Regions from separate parts of the Streptomyces sp. NPDC055189 genome, predicted to be linked through region 1. Evidence: riboswitches for the same ligand, from Rfam matches in the RefSeq annotation. Region 1 holds a riboswitch; the other holds the start of a gene.
The links. Region 1 has a riboswitch for cobalamin ahead of ACWFR3_RS24695 (ribonucleoside-diphosphate reductase subunit alpha). Riboswitches for the same ligand answer to the same signal wherever they lie in the genome.

Region 1 (3,350 bases):
TCGCGGCCGCGAACCTCTTCACCAGGAACATCTACAAGGACTTCCTCAAGCCGGACGCGACGCCCGAGCAGGAGACCAAGGTCTCCAAGCTGGTCTCGCTCCTGGTGAAGGTGGGCGCGCTCGCCTTCGTCCTCACCATGGACAAGACGGTCGCGATCAACTTCCAGCTCCTGGGCGGCATCTGGATCCTGCAGACCATGCCCGCACTGGTCGGCGGCCTGTTCACGCGGTGGTTCCACCGCTGGGCGCTGCTCGCGGGCTGGGCGGTCGGCATGGTCTACGGAACGGTCGCCGCGTACGGCGTCGCCTCGCCGACGCAGAAGCACTTCGGCGGCTCGTCCAAGGAGATCCCCGGCATCGGCGAGATCGGCTACATCGGCCTCACGGCGTTCGTCCTGAACGTGGTGGTCACCGTGGTCCTCACCTTCGTCCTGCGCGCCATGAAGGCCCCTGACGGCATCGACGAGACCTCTCCGGGCGACTACACGGCGGACGTCGGCGACCCCGGCGTCGTCGAGGAACTGCCGCCGGCCACGGCGGGGGCGCCGGGCGGGCACTGAGCCTTCTCGTGTACGTACGCACACGACTTGCGTACGTACGCACACGCCGACGGGCCGCCGGAGCAATCCGGCGGCCCGTCGTCGTGCGTGCGGCGGCCCCTCGTCGTCCGTGCGGCGTCACGAGGTCTTGTAGAGATCCGTTCGGACATGTGCGGCCGCCTTGGCCGCCGCGAGGGTCGCCACGTCCTTGTCGGTGCCCGCGTCCACAAGCACGAGCACGCCGCCGACCCGCACCTCGACCTTGTGGCGCGCGGTGCCGTCGTACTCGTCGCCGCCCGTGGTCCGCGTGCTCTCCACGATGGCTTCGTCGCCGAGGTCGGGCAGCTTCCCGACCGTGTGGTGCTCCTGCACCGGAGCGCCCTCGGTGTCGACGGTGACGCGGGGGCACGCGTCGTTGAGCTGCCTGCGCAGTTCGACGTGGCGCCGCGCCCGCTCGACCGGCATCGAGACCAGGCTCACGTGGACGAAGGGGTCCTTGTCCTCGGTCGCACCCGGGAAGGGACGCACCGTGTGGCCCGCGCTGTTCCCCCGCAGTCGCGCCAACTCCTCGCGAGCGTCCTTGCCGGGAGCGCAGCTGCCCCAGTCGCCGTCGGCGTAATGCAGCCCGGAGAGGCCGGTGGTGACGTCGTACGCTTTGGCCTTCGGCCCGACCTCCTTCGCGGGCAGCAGAGCGGCCTTGAGTTCGGCCTCCGTGAAGACCTTGCGGGGATCGGCCTTGTCGTCGACCCCGACCGCCCCGGTCCGCTTCTGCGTCGGTACGGGCTTCGGATCGGCCTTCCTCACCTGGTCCTCACCGCCACCGCACGCGCTGAGCAGCATCATCAACAGCGCGGCACAACCCGCGACCCGACCTCGCACGCCGTCTCCCCCTGTTCGGCCTTCAGTTCGGCCGCCACCCTAGGCGATACACGCACCGACACAAGATATGGGGCTGCCGCTCAGAGCCAGCACAAGATGTATGCTCGTGCTCGCTGTCGCCGCAGGGGAATCCGGTGCAAGTCCGGAACTGTCCCGCAACGGTGTATGAGTACGCATTTGTCGTGCCCGTGAGTCCGAGGACCTGTCGACAGCGCACCCGTTCCGCCCGGTTCGGGTGCCGACGACGTCCGGGCCTCGTGGAATGGGCTGGTGGACGCGGAGCGCAGCCGTGCCCGGTTGCGGCCCCCGTGTGTCACGCCTCCCCTCCTCAAGGCTCCGAGCCGAGCGAGGGAGTGCTCCGTGACCATCGCGCCAGCCGAACCTGCGTCAGCGCAGACCACCGACGGTCAGCAGACCGCCGACGGCCCGGGAACCGCGCTGCTGCGTACCCTGACCGAACTGACCGCCGACCTCCCCGACGCCGACCCCGGCAGAGTCGCCGCCGCCGCGCTGCGGGGCCGCTCGGCCAGGGCGGACCTGGCGGAGCTGCGGGAGCTGGCGACCGAGGCGGCCGCCGGGCTCATCTCCGAGGACCCCACGTACTCGCAGCTGGCGGCGAGGCTGCTCAGCCTCAGCATCCGGGACGAGGCCGCTTCGCAGGGCGTGCGCAGCTTCTCCGACTCGGTCGCCGTGGGGCATCGCGAGGGCCTGATCGCGGACCGCACCGCCGAGTTCGTCGTGGACCACGCTCAGCGCCTGGACTCTCTCGTGGACGCCGCCATCGAGGACGGCGCCGACTTCCGCTTCGGTTACTTCGGCCTGCGCACCCTGCACAGCCGCTATCTCCTTCGCCACCCGATCACCCGGCACGTCATCGAGACCCCGCAGCACTTCATGCTGCGCGTGGCGAGCGGCCTGGCCGAGGACGGCAGCACCCGCTCGGTGGACGAAGTCGCCTCCCTGTACGCCCTGATGAGCCGCCTGGACTACCTGCCGTCCTCGCCGACGCTCTTCAACTCCGGCACCCGCCACCCGCAGATGTCCTCCTGCTACCTCCTCGACTCCCCGCTGGACGAGCTGGACTCCATCTACGACCGCTACCACCAGGTCGCGCGCCTCTCCAAGCACGCGGGCGGCATCGGCCTCTCGTACTCCCGCATCCGCGCCCGCGGTTCGCTGATCCGCGGCACGAACGGGCACTCCAACGGCATCGTGCCGTTCCTCAAGACCCTGGACGCCTCGGTCGCCGCCGTGAACCAGGGCGGGCGTCGCAAGGGCGCCGCCGCGGTCTATCTGGAGACGTGGCACTCCGACATCGAGGAGTTCCTGGAGCTGCGCGACAACACGGGTGAGGACCAGCGGCGTACGCACAACCTCAACCTCGCGCACTGGATCCCGGACGAGTTCATGCGCCGGGTCGCCGCAGACCAGGACTGGTCGCTGTTCTCGCCGGCCGACGTGCCCGAGCTCGTCGACCTGTGGGGCGAGCAGTTCGACGCCGCCTACCGCAAGGCCGAGGCCGCCGGGCTCGCCCGCAAGTCCATCCCGGCCCGTGACCTCTACGGCCGCATGATGCGCACCCTCGCGCAGACCGGCAACGGCTGGATGACCTTCAAGGACGCCGCCAACCGCACCGCCAACCAGACCGCGGAGCCCGGCCACACGGTCCACTCCTCCAACCTCTGCACGGAGATCCTGGAGGTGACGGACGACGGGGAGACGGCCGTCTGCAACCTGGGCTCGGTGAACCTCGGCGCGTTCGTGGACACGGCCGCCGGTGACATCGACTGGGAGCGGCTCGACGAGACCGTCCGCACCGCCGTCACCTTCCTCGACCGCGTGGTCGACATCAACTTCTACCCGACCGAGCAGGCCGGCCGCTCCAACGCCCGCTGGCGTCCGGTGGGCCTGGGCGCCATGGGTCTGCAGGAC
Region 2 (3,350 bases), on a different contig from region 1:
CGTGCGATGTCGGTCAGGGTGTGCCACTGGGGTGCGCTGACGCGTCCCAGGGGCAGGCCGAGGGAGAGCGCGGCCGTGTCGTGCGGGCCGGGCACGATGCCGAGGGAGGGGCCGCCCGCATCCCGGGGGAGCGGGGCGGCTGCGGGGGTGGGGGCGAACCCGGCCTGCCGCAACCGGTCCGCGACCGCGTCGAGGAGCGGTCCTGTGCCGTCGGGCAGATCCGTCACGCGCCAGGCACCCGTGCCGGCCGCCTGGTCAAGGAAGGTCTCGGCCGCGATGAGGGCGGCCTGCGGCGCCTGCGCGAAACGTACGAGAACGGCGTCCTGCGATGGGCCGATCCGCAGCAGTGCCTCGTCGTCGCCGCGCGCCGTCAGGGTCACGTCCCCGCCGAGAGCGCCCACGTCGCCGCGGCCGTCATCGAGGGCGAACAGGAACCGGCCGGACAAATCGGCGGCCCGATCGCTGGTGCACAGCAGTTCGTCCAGGGCGGACAGCCACGGGCGGACGTCCCGCTCTCCTCGGCCGTCGAGTCCCGAGAGCGGGGAGGCCACCACATTGCGCGCACGCTCGTGGCGTTCGGAGGGCAACAGCCCCACGCGGCCCAGGACATGGGCCAGTTCGTTCCCGCAGTCCGTACGCAGCCCGCGCAACTGCACATTGCCGCGGGATGTGAGATGCAACTCGTCGTCTCCGAGGTGCCGGGCCAGCTCCCGCAGCGCATCGGCCTGCCCCGCGGACAGCAGACCGCCCGGAACGCGGACGCGCGCCAGTGCCCCGTCGTCCGCCCGGTGCAGCCGAAGCGTCCCGGGGCAGGCGTCACCACGGCTGCGGGCAGACTCGTCTCCCGAGAGCGCAGGCGAGGGGACCGATGGGGGCATGGCGGCGAGCATACCGACCTATCGCAGCAGGTCCGCCTGCCCCCCGGTAGTTGATCGGCCCTTAGTATTCCTAGCGACGGGCCGGCCGGCCCGTCGTCGCCACAGACGGCGACAAGGGGAGGAAGCCCGGTGCGATTCCGGCGCGGTCCCGCCACTGTGAACCCGGTCCTGGTGCCGGGTGAGTCAGGAACTCCCTTCCCCGAGCTCTCGTCCGCTCGAGCAGGGGAGACGCCATCGACACCACCCGGGGCGTGGACACCCCGAGGAAGGCACGACGCCGCATGATCCTGCTCCTGTCGACGTCCGACACCGACCTGCTCAGCGCCCGCGCCGCAAACGGCCCGGTCACCTACCGCTACGCGAACCCCTCCCGGCTCGCGCTCGAGGACCTTCCGCAGCTCCTGGACGGCACCGATCTGGTCGTCGTACGTCTCCTTGGCGGCGTGCGCGCCTGGCAGGACGGCCTCGACCAAGTCATCGCGACCGGCCGCCCCGTGGTCGTCCTCACCGGTGAACAGGCCCCCGACGCCCAGCTGATGGCCGCCTCGACCGTGCCCATCGGCCTGGCCGCCGAGGCCCACGCCTACCTGGCCCACGGCGGCCCCGACAACCTCGAGCAGCTGGCGAGGTTCCTCTCCGACACCGTCCTGCTCACCGGCCACGGCTTCGAACCGCCCGCCGCGGCGCCCTCGTGGGGCCCGCTGGAGCGCACCGCCCGCGACATCGAGGGACCGACCGTCGCGGTGCTCTACTACCGCGCCCACCACATGAGCGGCAACACCGCCTTCATCGAGGCGCTGTGCCGCGCCGTCGAGGACGCCGGCGCCCGCCCGCTGCCGCTGTACGTCGCCTCGCTGCGTACCCCCGAGGACGAACTCATCGAGGAACTGCGCGCCGCCGACGCGATCGTGACCACGGTCCTCGCGGCGGGCGGCACGCGGCCCGCCGAAGCCTCCGCGGGCGGCGACGACGAGTCCTGGGACGCCGGAGCCCTCAGCGGCCTGGACGTGCCCATCCTCCAGGCGCTCTGCCTCACCAGCTCGCGCACCGACTGGGAGGACAACGACGAGGGCGTATCCCCGCTCGACGCCGCCAGCCAGATCGCCGTTCCCGAGTTCGACGGGCGGCTGATCACGGTGCCGTTCTCCTTCAAGGAGATCGACGAGGACGGTCTGCCCGCCTACGTCGCCGACGCCGAGCGCGCCGCCCGCGTGGCCGGCATCGCCGTACGGCACGCGCGCCTTCGCCACATCCCGGCCGCCGACAAGCGCGTCGCGCTCGTCCTGTCCGCCTACCCGACCAAGCACTCGCGCATCGGCAACGCGGTGGGCCTTGCCACCCCCGCCAGCGCCGTCGCCCTGCTGCGGCGCCTCCAGGAGGAGGGCTACGACTTCGGCACCGAAGAGGTGCCCGGCCTGGTCTCCGGCGACGGCGACGAGCTGATCTACGCGCTGATCGAGGCGGGCGGCCACGACCAGGAGTGGCTCACCGAGGAGCAGCTGGCCCGCAACCCCGTCCGTATCCCGGCGGCCGACTACCGCCGCTGGTTCGCGACGCTCCCCGCCGAGCTGCGCGAGTCCGTGGAGGAGCACTGGGGTCCCGCGCCCGGCGAGATGTTCGTGGACCGGTCGCAGAACCCGGAGGGCGACATCGTCCTGGCCGCGCTGCGCCGCGGCAACCTGCTCATCCTCATCCAGCCGCCGCGCGGCTTCGGCGAGAACCCGATCGCGATCTACCACGACCCCGATCTGCCGCCCTCGCACCACTACTTGGCCGCCTACCGCTGGATCGCCGCCTCCGCCGACGACAATGGTTTCGGCGCCGACGCGATGATCCACCTGGGCAAGCACGGCAACCTGGAGTGGCTGCCCGGCAAGAACGCGGGCCTGTCCGCCGCCTGCGGCCCCGACGCGGCCCTGGGCGATCTGCCCCTGATCTACCCGTTCCTGGTCAACGACCCGGGCGAGGGCACGCAGGCCAAGCGGCGCGTACACGCCACCCTGGTGGACCATCTCGTACCGCCGATGGCCCGCGCCGACAGCTACGGCGACATCGCCCGCCTCGAACAACTCTTGGACGAGCACGCCCAGATCGCGTCGATGGACCCGGCGAAGCTGCCCGCGATCCGCGCCCAGATCTGGACCCTGATCCAGGCCGCCAAGCTCGATCACGACCTGGGGCTCGAAGGCCGCCCCGAGGACGAGGGCTTCGACGAGTTCATCATGCATCTCGACGGCTGGCTCTGCGAGATCAAGGACGTCCAGATCCGCGACGGCCTGCACGTCCTGGGCGGCGCCCCGGCCGGCGCCGACCGCGTCAACCTGGTCCTGGCGATCCTGCGCGCCCGCCAGATCTGGGGCGGCACCGCCTCGCTCCCCGGCCTGCGCGAGGCGCTTGGCCTGGACGAGTCGGCGGCCACCCGCACCCGCGCCGACGAGGTCGAGGAGCAGGCGCGCGCCCTGGTCCAGGCGA

Region 2: it holds a riboswitch for cobalamin, as region 1 does, so the genes downstream of both, cobN (cobaltochelatase subunit CobN) here and ACWFR3_RS24695 (ribonucleoside-diphosphate reductase subunit alpha) in region 1, are expected to answer to the same signal.

Annotation. Positions count from the first base shown of each region.
Region 1 covers NZ_JBSGSG010000037.1:19,122-22,471, reverse strand. Annotated here, with positions in the region: gene mctP (monocarboxylate uptake permease MctP) at 1-560, shown strand, start outside; gene ACWFR3_RS24700 (hypothetical protein) at 678-1,418, opposite strand; cobalamin riboswitch at 1,519-1,642, shown strand; gene ACWFR3_RS24695 (ribonucleoside-diphosphate reductase subunit alpha) at 1,779-3,350, shown strand, end outside.
Region 2 covers NZ_JBSGSG010000019.1:110,269-113,618, forward strand. Annotated here, with positions in the region: gene cobG (precorrin-3B synthase) at 1-890, opposite strand, end outside; cobalamin riboswitch at 939-1,090, shown strand; gene cobN (cobaltochelatase subunit CobN) at 1,160-3,350, shown strand, end outside.